2 regions of the Paenimyroides ceti genome follow, and region 1 is predicted to be linked to the other one. Evidence: riboswitches for the same ligand, from Rfam matches in the RefSeq annotation. Region 1 holds a riboswitch; the other holds the start of a gene.
What was found. Region 1 has a riboswitch for cobalamin ahead of QW060_RS16375 (T9SS type A sorting domain-containing protein). Riboswitches for the same ligand answer to the same signal wherever they lie in the genome.
Positions count from the first base shown of each region.

Region 2: another riboswitch for cobalamin. It lies ahead of QW060_RS03220 (acyl-CoA thioesterase); the one in region 1 lies ahead of QW060_RS16375 (T9SS type A sorting domain-containing protein).

Region 1 covers NZ_JAUFQU010000001.1:3,333,719-3,342,001, forward strand. Annotated here, with positions in the region: gene QW060_RS16335 (S66 peptidase family protein) at 1-605, shown strand, start outside; gene QW060_RS16340 (YraN family protein) at 592-951, shown strand; gene QW060_RS16345 (NAD(P)H-binding protein) at 939-1,592, opposite strand; gene aspA (aspartate ammonia-lyase) at 1,692-3,089, shown strand; gene cls (cardiolipin synthase) at 3,092-4,555, opposite strand; gene pth (aminoacyl-tRNA hydrolase) at 4,603-5,169, shown strand; gene QW060_RS16365 (hypothetical protein) at 5,171-5,704, shown strand; gene QW060_RS16370 (energy transducer TonB) at 5,705-6,127, shown strand; cobalamin riboswitch at 6,135-6,292, shown strand; gene QW060_RS16375 (T9SS type A sorting domain-containing protein) at 6,397-7,485, shown strand; gene QW060_RS16380 (efflux transporter outer membrane subunit) at 7,521-8,283, opposite strand, start outside.
Region 2 covers NZ_JAUFQU010000001.1:688,776-697,058, forward strand. Annotated here, with positions in the region: gene rocD (ornithine--oxo-acid transaminase) at 1-685, shown strand, start outside; gene QW060_RS03190 (endonuclease) at 734-1,786, opposite strand; gene QW060_RS03195 (RsmB/NOP family class I SAM-dependent RNA methyltransferase) at 1,809-3,023, opposite strand; gene QW060_RS03200 (HAD family hydrolase) at 3,159-3,815, shown strand; gene QW060_RS03205 (SRPBCC family protein) at 3,844-4,236, opposite strand; gene pyrE (orotate phosphoribosyltransferase) at 4,247-4,888, opposite strand; gene QW060_RS03215 (NUDIX hydrolase) at 4,896-5,489, shown strand; gene QW060_RS03220 (acyl-CoA thioesterase) at 5,563-5,955, opposite strand; cobalamin riboswitch at 6,079-6,210, opposite strand; gene QW060_RS03225 (GNAT family N-acetyltransferase) at 6,280-6,558, opposite strand; gene QW060_RS03230 (response regulator transcription factor) at 6,687-7,382, shown strand; gene QW060_RS03235 (sensor histidine kinase) at 7,382-8,283, shown strand, end outside.

The DNA of each region.
Region 1 (8,283 bases):
CTAAGTGGATTGTAGGTTTCAGTGATATTACTGTTTTGCACAGCCATGTCAATACCCTTCAGATTCCCAGCATACATGCCATCATGCCTTTTACCGTTCCGAATACGATAGAAAGCGCTGTCGTTTCTTTACGAAAAGCATTATTCGGCGAAACACTTTCGTATGAGATACCGTCACATCCTGCCAACAAAACCGGGCAGGCATCGGGTGAGCTTGTAGGAGGCAATCTTTCCATCTTATACAGTTTGCTCGGATCTGCAACAAGTCTGGACACCAAAGGTAAAATTCTGTACATTGAAGATCTGGATGAATATCTGTACCATATTGACCGGATGATGTACAATCTTAAAAGAAACGGTTATTTTGAAGGTTTACAGGGAATGGTTGTGGGCGGAATGACAGATATGTACGATAATGCTATCCCTTTTGGATTTGATGCCGTTCAGATTATACTGGACATCACCAAAGAATATGCGTTTCCGGTTTGTTTTGATTTTCCGGCCGGGCATGTTCAGGACAATCGGGCATTGCGTTTGGGACAGCAAGTAGTATTAGCAGTAGAAAAAGAGCGTACTTCTTTAACATTTAGCGATGGCGGAGCATAACGATACCGGAAAAAAAGGAGAAGATCTCGCGGTGGATTATCTGTTGCAAAACGGATATGAGATTGTGGAACGCAACTGGTATTACCAAAAAGCAGAAATAGACATTATTGCACGTTTACAAAACACATTGATAGCCGTTGAGGTAAAAACCCGTTCATCTGCAGCGTATGGTTTGCCTCAGGATTTTGTAAATCAGACCAAAATAAAAAGACTCATTGCGGCATTTGACGCGTATATCACCCAAAGAGATCTGGATGTTCACGCACGGTTTGACATCATTGCCGTACAGTTTACACCTGAGGGAACTGCAATTGAACACATACAGGAAGCTTTTTATCCTTTGTGAAGCCAGGTTTTTCTGATGGCGTCCAGCGCATAGACATATTCACCCGAAGTATTTTCTTTGGCTGCAGCAATCATTGCAGAAGCGAGGTCTTCTGTGGGTAACGGTTCATACGAGCGATAGATTCCCAATTTGTTGAGAAAGCGAATCAGACCCACTGAAAGTTGCTCCATAGCACGGTCCGTATTTTTTCGGATCAGCACACCCGGTTGAAAAACAATATTGCAGGAATAGGCTAAGGCTTTTATAGCCTCTTCAAGCTTGCCTTTCATCTGCGGGTAAAACATCCGGCTCTGGGAAGAAGCCCCGTAAGACGAAACCAGAACATGCGTATTACACCCATTCTCTTTGGCATATTTTGCAAATTGATACGGATATTCATAATCGATCTTCCATTGATTGGCTTTCGTTTTCGCCTCTTTTATCGTAGTTCCCATACACGAAAAAACCACATCTCCCGTAATCAGATCACGCCATTGCTCCATTGCATTAAAATCGACCACATGCACGATTAACTTTTCGTGAACCGCAGCAGGTGCCTTTCTCACAAATACAATTACCTCTTCAAAAAAAGGATCATTCAATAAGTTTTCAACCAATGGTTTTCCGGTGGCTCCCGTGGCTCCGATTACTAATGCTTTCATAAAAAATGTTTATAAAAGCAATGTATTAAAAATTTGCTAAACAATAGCAGAGATCACAGCATATTTTGTATTTTAGAACAACTAATCAAACCAAGTGTTATGCAAGCATATAGAGTAGAATCTGACTTGTTAGGGGAACTTAATATTCCCGTGGATGCCTACTTTGGCGTTCAGACTCAAAGAGCCATCAACAACTTTAAAATATCCAATCACCAACTTGCCCATTATCCTGAATTTATAAAAGCACTGGCTGTAGTAAAGCTCGGAGCGGCGCAGGCTAATTTTGAACTGGGCATTCTTAACGAAGACATATACAAAGCCATTAGTTACGCCTGTAATGAGCTCATGGAAGGTCGGTTTACAGACCAGTTTCCGATTGATATGATTCAGGGCGGAGCGGGGACTTCCGTCAACATGAATGCGAATGAAGTAATTGCCAATATTGCCTTGGAATATCTGGGCAAAGAAAAAGGAGATTACCAGTATTGTTCGCCGAATGATCACGTCAACCTTTCGCAGTCGACGAATGATGCCTATCCGTCTGCGTTAAAACTCGCCTTGTTTGAAATGAACAAACAACTGTTAGCAGCTTTGGAAAAACTCTATTTTGCTTTTGATAAAAAAGCAGCAGAGTTTGAAAACGTGATCAAAATGGGTAGAACACAGTTGCAGGATGCCGTTCCAATGACCTTGGGACAGGAATTTGAAGGATTTTCGATCACCTTTAAAAAGGAAATACAATCCATTACCCGAAGCGCTTTAAACCTTTTGGAAATCAACATGGGGGCTACGGCAATCGGCACAGGCTTAAATGCCATCCCGGATTATGCACAACTGTGTACTTCAAAAATAGCTGCGATTACCAATGAACCGGTAAAACTGGCGGAGAATCTCGTGGAGGCCACTTCCGATACCAGCGCCTTTGTCGAATATTCATCGGGACTCAAAAGGCTGTCCATCAAGCTTTCCAAAATATGCAACGATTTGCGTCTGCTTGCTTCGGGACCCAGAACCGGATTGTTTGAGCTGAAATTACCACCTAAACAGCCGGGATCTTCCATCATGCCGGGTAAAGTGAATCCAGTAATACCGGAGGTAGTCAATCAGGTGTGTTTTAAAGTCATCGGAAACGACCTTACGGTAACGTTCGCCGCGGAAGCCGGACAGTTACAGTTAAACGTAATGGAGCCCATAATTGCTTTTTCAATCATGGAATCCATTCAGTACCTTACCAACGCCATACGCACACTGCGAACAGAATGTGTAGAAGGTATTATTGCCAATACCGAACATCTGCGTCAGGAAGTGCAAAACAGTATCGGGATTGTAACGGCATTGAATCCGCATATCGGATACAAAGCAAGTACAAAAATTGCCAAAGAAGCATTGGAAACAGGGCGCAGTGTATACGATCTCGTTTTGGAGCATCAACTGCTTACTGAGGAAAAACTAAACGAAATACTGGATCCGAAAAACATGCTCGGACCTCATATCTGATCTTATAACAAAGGGGCAAGCAGTCTGCATACAGAGGCGAACCCCTTTTTATACCATTTTTCATTAGTCCAGCTGTTGAGCGTCATACGGCGTGATACCAAACGGTCTTCATCAAACTGTCTGTTCAGCTCGGCTGCTGTCTTTTCACACAATATTAAAGACGTAATTTCAAAGTTGATATAAAAACTGCGGATATCAAGGTTCATCGTACCTACAAAAGAAAGCTGGTCATCTACAACTACGGTTTTGGCATGCATAAATCCTTTTTCATATAAAAACACCTCTACGTTGCGTTCTAACAGCGGTTTCAGAAAAGAAAGCGATGCATATTGTACCACGGTAGAATCTCCTGTTAAAGGCAGCATGAGTTCTATATGTACCCCTTTGGAAGCTGCAATCATCAAAGCCGATTTAAAAGCTTCTCCGGGAATAAAGTAAGGAGTGCAAATGCGTACAGAAGTCTTGGCTTTCATAATAGCTGCAATAACGGATTCCATACCGGACGGAATCAGTTCTCCGGGTGACGTAAGGGCAAAAGAAACCGGAATAGAGGATGGTAGAGTTGTCTCTTTCAGATAGTTTTCGTCAAGATGATACAGAGCACCGCGTGTAATACGCCAGTTCATAAAAAAATAAATTTCAAGCAGGCGTACCGCATCTCCTTCCAGACGGACACTGGTATCTCTCCAGTACAGGGTATTTTTGTTTTTTGGAGGGGTTTGGTTATAATATTTATCAGAAATATTGATACCGCCCGTAAAGCCGATGTTGCCGTCAATAATGGCAATTTTGCGGTGATTTCTGTAATTGCTGTTGGCAAGAGAATTGAAATGCACGGGCAAAAACACCTGAAAATCAATACCGCTGTCCAGCAGTTCCTTGCGCAGTTTTGAAAGCCGGGGAGAACCAAAATCATCGGTCATCAACCGCACAATAACACCCTCCTTCACTTTTTTCTTCATCAGTTCTATAAACGTACGGCCTGTAGTATCATCATCAAAAATATAGTATTCCAGATGGATATGGTGTCGGGCATTTTCCATAGCTTCCAACAAGACCGGAAACTTTTGCTCACCATTGAAGAGTAAGGATATTTTATTTTTCAGCGTAAGGGAAGAAGAACGGGTGTTTACCAAATATTGAAAAACACTTCCAAAAGGCTCTCCAATGGCCTGAACTTCTTTTTCCATGATGGGATGCAAATCTTTCCAACGCGTGAGAATCTCCTGCTGAAGATGTTTGTCCAGTTTCCGGAAATATTTTTCTTTCTGGAATTTCTGTCCAAACAGATAATAAAACAAAATACCGAGCAACGGAACAAATACGATGATAAGAATCCATGCAATCGTTTTTTCCGGATTGCGGTTTTCAATGAGGATAGTGATGATAACAGAAATATAAATCAGAGATATAGGTATCCAGTACCATTCTTTTATAAAATCCCATATCAAATGTATGTATTCCATTTTGCTATTTCTTAATACCTTTGTAATTTAGAAAAATAAAACAGCAAATGAAAAAGTTTTTAATCGTCGGTTTGGGCAACATCGGAGCCGAATATGTAAATACACGCCATAACATCGGTTTTAAAGTAGTGGATTTTTTAGCAAATGAAGAGGGAGCAGATTACCAAACCGTAAAACTGGGAAGTATGGCAGAGGTAAAAATAAAAGGAAGAACCTTATTGCTGTTAAAACCGAATACCTATATGAACCTTTCCGGAAAAGCGGTACAGTATTGGATGGAAAAAGAAAAGATAAGCGCTGAAAATGTGCTGGTGATTACGGATGATCTCAATCTGCCATTCGGTACTTTGCGCATCAAGCCAAAAGGTTCAGATGGTGGCCATAACGGTCTGAAAAGCATTCAGGCACTATTGGGTACCACAGAATATCCGCGTTTCCGGTTCGGAATCAGCGATGAGTTTAAAAAGGGACAGCAGGCAAATTATGTATTGGGAGACTGGACAGAAGAGGAAAAGGAAGCTTTAAAAGAGCGTCTCAAAGTTGCTGCAGAAGCAGTTAAATCCTTTGCTTTAGCTGGATTGGGAAATACAATGACTTCATTTAACGGAAAATAGTATGAAAAAGGCAATATTGTATTTATTATTAGCCAATCTGTTTACAGCTTGTGCTATGTTTAATAGGAAAACAGAAACAAAAACAGCAGAAACGATGGCGGCAATAATCAAAAATCCATGTCCGGAGCAAGGCAATTGCACGGCAGAGCGTCTTAAAGATAAAGCGTTGTCACTTCGGGAAAGCGAAGATGGAAGAGAGGTATATGTGGAAGTGATCGATCAGAAAGGCAGTTATGTCGTTCACTATAAATATGAAAAAACGGCCAGTGGAAAGTATCAGGATGATTTTCATACAGAAGAACTCTTTTTCCAGATCCCGGCTGAGGCATTCAAAAAAGAATATAAGGATGCTGATTTGCAAAATGTTTTTATGGTTTTTGGAAGACAATGTTACTGTAAAGGGTTTGCGGGCAATTTCAGAGTAACACAAGGCGATTTACAAATCGACCATTCAGAGGAAGAAACACAGGTAAGCGTGCGCTTTAAGGCAGCGGTACCTCAGCTTTTTGAAGAACTTAATTTTAAAGTGCGATAGATGAAAAACGTATTTTTTATAGTGATGTTTTTTTGCTCCGTACAGTTGCTCAACGCACAAAATGACAGCATAGTACCTGTTGTCGGTCGCGGATCAAACACCACAGATTTTCCGGAACTTTCGGTACAACCTCAGTATATCGGTGGAATTGAAGCAATAGGCCGTACAGTGGCCATGAGTTACAATTATCCGCGTGAGGCTATAGATGAGGGCATTACCGGAACTATTATGGTTGAATTTATTGTGGATGAAGAAGGAAATGTGGCTGATGTCACCATAAAAAAAGGAGTGTGTGTGCCTTGCGATCAGGAGGCATTAAGAGTCGTAAAGCTACTCAGAAAATTTGAGCCCGGACTCGATCAGCACGGAAAACCGGTCAAAGCGCGTTATTCTCTTCCCATTACATTGAATCTCGCTGAATAATTTTTACTACTTTTGCGCCGAAATCGGTTGAACATTGTTCATTAATAGGGAATCAAGTACGATTACATCAAATCTTGAGCTGTACCCGCAACTGTAGGCGATACCATATTCTTGTATAAGAAAAAGGGCGCAAGTCAGGATACCTGCCATTTTCACAACATTAAACTTTCGGGAGTTAAAGTTGATGAGAATAGTGCATTGGCTCTGCTTTATTTTCTTTATATCCTAAAAGTTGTCATACTGTATATTTAACAACAAACATATTTAGGATGAAAAAAATTACCTTATTTTTCGTGTTATTACTGACACAATCCCTTTTTGCACAATTTACAGAAAATGATATCCGGTTTTGGGTGGGAGAAGGTACTAAAAAAGCTTTTTTAGTAGCGGATTTCAAAGGAGAAGAAACCATTCATTCCTATGCCTGGGGATACCGTTTTGAAAACGAAGATCTGACAGTAGAAGATATGCTGAATGCTCTTCTTGCTGCTGAACCAAAGCTGCAGGCTCAGATTGACAGTGGATATTTATCTTCCCTTACTTATAACCACCATACCGAGTTGCCGGATCAGTTTGGTTGGGCTACTTTTGACGGAACATCACTGGAAAATTTATCTATGAATAACGGAGTGGGCTATACAGATCTATATGACGGTATGTGGTTTGGTATGACGGCGATGACGGATGATATTGAAGAGCCTTCAACACCGGTAGCGGCTTACAGCTCACAATGGTTTTCAGAAGAAGATATTGTTACCTGGTTTGGAACAGGAACCCATAAAAGTCTTGTTGTGGTTGATTTCGGAACCGATTCTGAAGCCGGAGCAGACTCTTTTGTTTTTGGAATCCGCTATGAGACAGAAACGATAACTGCAGAAGAAGCTTTAGAACTGATACAAACAGAAGCCGATGCATTTGATTATGTAATGGATGCTACCCATCTTAGCGAAATCAACTGGACATCATATAGCGGGGCAGGAGAATGGAAATCTTATACGGGAACAGATCTCTCGGATTGGAAAGAAACAGTTATTGCTCAGGTTGCTCTACAAAACGGGCAATGGCTTGGACTGAGCCTGGGCTCAAGACGACCTTTTACGCCTCGTGAAGAAGGAACTCTTGCAAACGGGGAGCATCATAAGGTTTCATTCAGCATCTATCCGAATCCGGCAGTTGAGACGGTTACCTTAAAGACAGAGCAGCCACTTAAAAAATATACAGTGTATAGCAGTACCGGGAAAAAGATACAGGAAGGAACTGATACGGTAGTGAATGTATCTGCTTTGAGTTCCGGAATATATATTATAGAAGTATGGACTGAGACGGGGAGAACGGCTCAAAAATTATGGAAAAAATAATAAAAAAATGCGCTTTGAACCCAAAGCGCATTTTTTTATTGCCAGCCTCCACCCAGCGATTTGTATAATTTTACACGCGAAAGTAGTTTTGCATGTTTTATTCTGTTGAGGTTCAGCTCATTTTCAAGTGCTGCTTTCTGTGTCGTGATTACTTCCAGATAAGTAGCATATCCGCTGTTAAAAAGCAGGTTGGATTGTTTGATCGCCAGATTGGTTGTCTGTACCTGATCTTCTGCGATAGCAAGCTGTTCTTCTACATTTTTAATTACAATAAGGGCGTCAGAGACTTCAGTGATAGCAGTATAAACTGTTTTCTGTAAATCGATTTCAGCCTGTTCACGCTCAATTTTAGCCACTTCAAAGTCCGTTTTTAATCTCTTTTTACTGAATACGGGTTGTGTAAGCCCACCAATAACACTTCCGAATAAGGCTCCGGGTATGTTGAACCAATTTTCAGGAAGCATACTGTTGACACCTCCACTGAGGTTGATTTCCAGAGACGGATAGCGCTTTGCCTGTGTAACACCCACTACGGCATTTTTGGCATCGAGCTCCAGTTCAGCAGCTACCACATCAGGGCGGTGACGCACCAGTTCTAACGGAACACCAATAGTGAGGGTATCTTTAGGAATGAGTGTAGACAGCATGGCATTTCCGAATTTTACTTCATCAGGAAACTGACCTATCAGCAAACGCAATGCGTTTTCCTGAACCCCGATTTGTTGCTTGAGATTAGGAATCAGTGCCTTGGCTACCAGCATCTGTGATTTTGTCTGCTGTGTTGCCAGTGCTGTGGTG
Region 2 (8,283 bases), 2.6 Mb from region 1:
TGTCATTACCAATAAAAATGTAGCGGGCTTTTTAGTAGAGCCTATTCAGGGAGAGGCAGGAGTGTATGTTCCTGCTGAAGGATATCTGGCAAAAGCAAAAGCTTTATGTGAAGCGAATAATGTATTGTTTATTGCTGATGAAGTACAGACAGGAATTGCCCGTACAGGAAAAATGCTGGCAGTTGACCATGAAAATGTGCAGCCAGATGTTTTGGTATTAGGAAAAGCACTGTCAGGCGGTATGTATCCGGTTTCGGCTGTATTGGCTAATGATGTAGTTATGAATGTGATAAAACCGGGACAACATGGTTCTACTTTTGGAGGTAATCCGATTGCGGCAAATGTAGCTATCGCTGCTCTTGATGTAGTATTGAATGAGAAATTAGCAGAAAATGCGGAGGCATTAGGAACTCTTTTTCGTTCAGAATTAAATAAATACATTCAAAATTCTACAATTTGTAATCTTGTAAGAGGAAAAGGATTGTTAAATGCTATTCTGATTAACGATACGGAAGAAAGTGATACCGCATGGAATATATGCCTTAAACTGAGAGATAACGGTTTACTGGCAAAACCTACTCATGGAAACATCATCCGTTTCGCGCCGCCTTTAGTAATGAACAGAGAAGAAATTTTAGATTGTGTAAGCATCATTGTTAAGACACTCAAAGAATTTGAAAAATAAAAGTAAGACATAAAAAAAATCCCGAACAGCTGTTCGGGATTTTTTATGTTATTTAACCAGTAATTTCTTTACGGCTTTTTTATCATTGCCTTTTACTTCTACCAGGTAAACACCGCTGGATAGATTGTTGAAAGTAATAGCAGTATTGGGTGCAATTGTTTCGTTTTTTGATGTAATCAGGCGTCCGTCAATAGCATAAACAGCTAATGAAAGCATTTCTTCTTCAGAACTGATTGTAAACGATCCGTTGTTTGATGGATTGGGATAAATACTAAAGTCCAATTTTTCTATGTTTTCATTAGAAAGTGTCCCCCAACGATCTTCTGCCGGTTGCCCGCCCCAGATTTTTGTTGCTAAATACGGATTATCAATAAAAGGATTTCTGTTTCCCTGACCATAACTGTTAGCAGCATTTCCTAAATAGGCATTTCTTTGATCTTCTACTTCAGATACCGGATCTTCAGCATTCCACTGAAGAAACAGAGCAATCATATCATCGTTGATGGCGTTGCTTGCCGGACCCGGACCAATATTGGTTGGTTTACAGCGGTCTCCGTAGCGTAGATACATATACATCATCATACGCGCAATATCTCCTTTCCATTCATCACCCGGATACCAGCCACCCGATACATTTCCTGAGTTTCCGGAACCTGCTGCATATTTCTGATTTCCGCGGCTGTTATTCCATTGTACATCTGAAGCTCTTAAATGGTGAGCATCAGCACCCGGACCGGATTGTCCCAAATCAGGAGTTCCCAGAGATTTTGCATACGTATGTTCTCTGTTCCACTGTCCATTGTTACCCCCGTTACTGTTTTTAGCTCTTGTTCGGGAATATTGTCCGGTTGTAACACCCGGATGTCCGTAGATAAGTAGTACCTGACTTGAATTGTCCGGATTTTCATCTACCACTTTTAAAGCACTCCATATTTGTTCGTACGATAGATTTTTCGTGTGCGTATTGGTGATTTTGGTTGCCAATGCCTGTTTTAGTGCAGCACCGTTTTGGGTAAAATCAATATTGTTGTAATAAGGTTGCTGTGCAAAAGTTAGGGATGAAACCAATAACAGCAAAGCTGAAGTATAGAAATTTTTCATCTTCTATGATTTTAATGTTTGTTTATTTTATTCTTTCCATTAAGGCCATATAAAATCCGTCAAATCCGGATTCGCTTGCCAATACTTTGTGATCTTTTATCAGCTGGAAGTTTTTCCCTGTTTCTGTCGTTAAGAAATGGTTTACCTGTTCCTGATTTTCAGATGGCAGTACAGAGCAGGTAGCATATACCAACTTTCCGCCTACTTTTACCATTTTGGAATAATCCTGTAAAACCTCGCGTTGCGTTTGCTTAATCTGGTCGATAAATTCAGGCTGAAGTTTCCATTTACTGTCCGGATTTCTTTTTAGTACGCCTAAACCTGAACAAGGAGCATCGATGAGAACACGATCTGCTTTATCATGTAGTTTCTTGATTACTTTAGTAGAATCAATAATGCGGTATTCAATATTAAAGGCACCGTTTCTTCTGGCGCGCAGTTTTAATTGTTTCTGTTTGCTCTCATACAGATCCATTGCAATGATCTGCCCTTTGTTTTCCATGATAGAAGCAATATGAAGTGTTTTACCGCCTGCACCTGCACAGGCATCCACAACACGCATTCCCGGTTTCACATCCAGAAACGGAGCTACCAGCTGTGAAGAACCGTCCTGTACTTCAAAAAGACCTTCTTTAAATAGATCTGTCATGAATACATTAGCTCTTTCTTTCAGAATCAGTGCGTCATCATATCCGTCATGAAATTCCGTTTCAATTTCCAGATCCATGAGCTGTGCTCTGAGTTTTTCTTTAGTGGTTTTAAGAGTGTTTACCCGTAAAACAACTTTTGCCTGTTGGTTTTGGGCTGCCAGTTCTTTGGTCCAGAGTTCTTCTCCCAATTCTTTTACTCCAAGCTCATCCATCCAGTCCGGAATAGATTCTCTGTATTTACGCGTTTTAGATAACTCGTCAAAACGGCCTTTTATTTTTCGTGCCGGTGTATTTTCAAAATATTTCCAATCGGGTAAAGTGATGCCTCTCAATACCGCCCAAACGGCAAATATGCGCCATATATCATCTCGTGTAAAAGGTTCTTTAACCTCTGCAATTTCGGTATATAAACGTTTCCAGCGTACCACTTCATAGATGGTTTCTGCAACGAACTTGCGATCACTGCTTCCCCAGCGTTTGTCCTTTTTCAAAGCTCTGGCTACAACCTTATCAGCGTATTCACCTTCATTAAAGATCGCTAATAAAGAATCAATAACCGTAAAAACTAAATTTCTGTGTAATCTCATTATTTTTTAAATAAGCCTACAAAGATACGTAATTTTGAAAAGGAAAAATTTAAATAGTGTTAATAATCCAATAGATTTTCTCAGGCATTTTTTTATTGGGCTTTGTGTCGTAAATTTGCATAAAACAACAACAACATGGTTAAAACGGTTATATTTGATATGGATGGCGTAATAGTAGACACTGAGCCTGTTCATAAATACGCCTATTTCAGACATTTTGAGGAATTGAATATCGATGTATCAGAGGCTATGTATGCCACTTTTACCGGAAATTCTACTAGAAATGTTTTCCAAAAATTAAAAAATACGTTTGATCTTCAGGAAGAAGTAGAAAATCTTATTCTAAGAAAACGCAGTCTTTTCAATGATGCATTTGATACAAAACCTGATTTAGAGCTCATTCCGGGGGTTTTTGATCTGATTAAAGATTTACACGCCCATGATATTGAATTGATACTGGCTTCATCGGCATCCAAAGGAACTATTGAAAGGGTATTTAACCGTTTTGGATTACATCCTTATTTTTCTCATAAAGTAAGTGGAGAAGATTTTCCAAAGTCAAAACCGGATCCTGCGATTTTTTTACATGCTGCTTCTTTGGCTACCTGTATAAAAGACGAGTGTGTTATCATTGAAGACAGCACCAACGGTGTAAAAGCGGCTGTAGCCGCTGATATTTTCTGTATTGGGTATAACAGTGAAAATTCCAAGCTTCAAAGTCTTGATGGAGCGGGATATTTTGTCCATGATTTCAAACATATAAATGCCGGAATCATTAAAACACTGAAATAAAAAAAGAACCTTTAAGGTTCTTTTTTTATTATAGTTTAGACATATTGTTAGCCAGTGTTTCAATAAATTTACTGATAGGACCTTTAATCATCATGGCCATCATGGCATTAAAGGTGCCTTCAAATAAGAGCTGAATCTCCGTTGATTCTGTTCCTTTTTCCTCTATGTTAGCTGTAAGTGTAAAAGGAATTTTATCACTTGCTGCGCCTAAAATGATTTGAGTATTCGGAGTCTGTTGTTTTTTTACCAGTTTGATTTCCGGCATCCCTTTCAATCCGAAGATAAAGCAGTTTTCATCTACTACTTCAAATTTAGAAGTATTCTCCGGCATCAATTTTTCAAAATTTTTGATATCATTCAGCGCATTAAAAATATAAGCTGCTGATTTCTCTACACTAACTTTTGGACTTTCTAAATTCATATCTTCTTGTTTAATTATTCCACCCTGCAGGATCAGAACTCCATACTTTGAGTGTTTCGTGTTCTTCTTCGGAAATATAATTTTTTAATACGGCTGTTTTTAGTAAAGTAGGATAGTTGCTCAACGTGGTAAGTGCCACTCCTGCATTTTTGAAATTTTCTGCAGCTACGTCAAATCCATACGTAAAAATAGCTACCATTCCCAGAATTTCAGCTCCGTTTTCTTTTAAAGCTTCTACAGCCTGTAAGCTGCTCTTTCCGGTGCTGATCAGATCCTCTATAACCACTACGGATTGCCCTTTTGTGAAAGCGCCTTCAATCTGGTTTTGTCTTCCGTGTTTTTTCGGTTCCGGGCGTACATAAACAAAAGGTAAATTTAGGGCTTCTGCTACCAGTAAACCAATACCGATAGCTCCGGTTGCTACTCCGGCAATCACATCCGGTTTACCATACTTTTGCTCTATATTGGCGGCAAATTCATTTTTTAAAAAAGTTCTTATCTCTGGAAATGAAAGAGTTATGCGGTTGTCGCAATAAATTGGCGATTTCCATCCCGAAGCCCATGTAAAAGGATTTTTAGGATTTAATTTAATTGCGTTAATTTGTAAAAGCAATTCGGCCGTTTTCTGTGCTGTGTTGTCATTAAAAATCATACTACAAATGTATAAAGTTTTTATCAACGACAAACCTCTTTTACTGACAAATAAATTAGAAAAAGAAACCGATTTTCAGCTTTTTTTACTTGAAAGTGCCGATATAAATAAAATCATTGTAAAATTTTATCAGAATAAAATTCAGAAAGCCATTTTATACCATCCTGATGAAGAAAAGATTCTTAAAAAGCTCAAAGAAAAGATCACGGTAAACAAAGCCGGAGGCGGACTGGTTCGCAACTCGGAAGGTAAAGTCCTCTTTATCCTCAGAAATGGAAAGTGGGATTTGCCAAAGGGAGGAACTGAGAAAGGGGAAACGATTGAGCAAACCGCTATTCGGGAAGTAGAAGAAGAAACAGGAGTACAGGGATTATCTATAGTTGAAAAATTGCAGAAAACCTATCACGTATTTAAACGAAACGGGGAATACAGACTTAAAATCACCCGTTGGTTTGAAATGAAAACCGATTATACGGGACATCTGATGGGACAAGCTGAAGAAGGTATTGAAAAAGTTGTATGGCTGGATAAAGAAGAAATAAAAGAAGCACTGAAAAATTCATATGAAAATATCAAGCTGCTTTTTGAAGAAGAAGCATAATGCCTCTTTGGATTAACAAACGGTAATAAAAAAGGTATCATATCGCAATTTTATGATACCTTTTTTAATTTATCTATTGTTTGAAATGGATAGGAGTTGGTTTCTTATTTTCGTCGATTGCCACGAAAGTAAACTGTCCTGTAATTGCTTTTTCACGTTTTTCAGAATACATTTCTTCAATGTATATCTCTACATAAACTACGAGACTGGTATTACCTACTCTTGTAACACGACCAATAAGTTCTACAAAAGTTCCTGCGGGAATCGGTTTGGTGAAATCGATTTTCTCACTGCTGATCGTTACCATTTTTTGTCTTGAAAATCGGGTAGCAGTAATAAAAGCTACTTCGTCCATCATGTGCATGGCTGTACCTCCGAAAAGAGTATCATAATGATTGGTAGTGTTAGGGAATACCGCTTTGAAAATGTGGGTTTCTGAATTCTGAATTCGTTCTTCTAAAGTCATTTTGTAAGATATAGTTTATAAAATTAATTACAGCAATATCCGAAACAGAACGCATACTGAGAACATACCTTTTTACAAAGGTATTTCAGGCTCTCAGACAGCTACTTCAATCGCGAAAGTATTGCCTTTATGTTTTTTAAGGATAGTAATCTGACTTATATTTAAAAAAATATTTACAGTTGCGCGACAGTTCATGATTCTCACATGATTCCCTAATTAAAAAACCGGAGTTTTTCCTTAAAAATTTCAGCAAATATAGACCTTATTAACCGATTTTAATCGATTAATGGTTTATAAAATTTCTAAAAATAAAAGACGTACTGTTTAGAGTACGTCCTGAAGATCTTGATTCTTATCAAAGGTAGCTTTGGCAAACGGGCACAGCGGAATGATTTTGAGATTGTTTTTTCTCGCATAGTCAACTGCTGCAAGAACCATTTTCTTTCCAACTCCCTGTCCGTTAAATTCCGGGTTTACTTCCGTATGATCAATGATAAATTTAGTGTCACCTACCCAGGTATAGGTCATACGACCTGCTTCAGCGTCATTTTCTGAAGCCTTGAAATACCCCTTATGTCCTTCGTTGATCTGTTCAATGTTCATGATATATTTTTTATATCTTTAAAGATACTAATTTATTTCAGATTAAAATCTAATCGCATTCTAATCTCGAAAAACATGATAATTTGTGTAACTCTTGGTATTTTTGTAAAATGCCTAATGCTGATTTTATGAATACGATATTACTTGTTGAAGACGAACCTCATGTAGCCGACCTAATCAAGCAGAGTCTTGAAGAAGAAGGATACCAGGTCATCCATGCTTTTGACGGAATTGACGGAATGAATATTCTTAAAAAACAAACGGTTCATCTGTTGATTTTAGATATTTTATTGCCCAAAATGAACGGTCTTGAAGTATGCCGGCAGATACGGAGTGAAGGCTATCTTGATCTGCCTATTCTGATTCTAACGGCTTTGGGTAGTGCTGAGAACATTGTATTGGGGTTAGACACCGGAGCAGATGATTATCTGGCAAAACCTTTCAAGCTTATTGAACTCAAGGCTCGTATCCGGACTTTGTTGCGAAGAAGTGAGCTGTTTGAAAACACTTCTGCAAAGGGACACGATCTTTATAAATTTGCCGATCTCGAATTAAACGATTATACTAAAAAACTTACCAGAGGCGGGCAGGAAATATCCCTTACCTCTACAGAATACAGGCTGTTGCTGAAATTTATGAAAAATCCGACCAAAGTATTGAGCCGTACGGATCTTTTGGATGATGTATGGGGCATTAATTTCGATATCGGAACCAATGTAGTAGATGTATATGTAAACTATCTGCGAAAAAAACTGGACAAACACGGCAATCAAAAACTCATACATACCATTACCGGTATGGGATATGTATTAAAAGAAAACTAATGAAAACGTATAGTAAAACCGTTTTAGTCATCATTACCGTATTTGTGGTATATACCTTGCTTTTCAGCGGTTATATTTATTATTCCTTTTCTAATTTTGCTTTTACAGACTTCTACAAAAGACTGGAATTAAGGGTTTCAACAACCGCTGTAATGCAATTGGGGGATGCACAGGAATCCGTAAATGTGGAGGAAGTTTATAAAGATTATCTGGAGAAATTACCCCATCAAAAAGAGTATATCATTCCTTTGACTAAAGCCGGAAAGGATACAGTGCGCACAAAAGGTATTCCAAAACAACTCCTTCAGGATGCGCTGAACAACGGCAAAGCAAATTTTAATCAAGGTAAACTTTTTTATTCGGCATTGCTGTATAAAGACAAACAGCAGCAGGAATATATGGTAGTAGTTTCTGCAGAAAATTATTTTTACAATCATCATATTACGTATCTGCGCAATCTGCTTATTACTTCACTCGCATTTTCAGTATTACTGATTGTGATTGTTTCTCATTTTGTATTCCGAACCCTGATTCGCCCAGTTAGAAATATTATCAATGAAGTAAATAAAATAGGTTCCGAAAATTTACATTTGCGTTTGGTTTCTCCTACGAGTAATAATGGAGATCCCATCAGTGAGCTTACAAACACCTTCAATGATATGCTCAACCGTTTGGAAACTTCTTTTGAAACGCAGAAAAATTTCATCAGCAATGCTTCTCACGAGCTCAATACGCCCTTAACCTCTATTATGGCAGAGGCGGAACTTGCCTTGTCAAAAAAGAGAACTTCTGAAGAATATGAAACTGCTTTGGCAAAAATCCTTGAAGAAGCAGACAAGTTGGAACAGAAAACCAAAGCATTACTATATCTTGCGAGAACAGGCTTTGATGGTAAATCTCA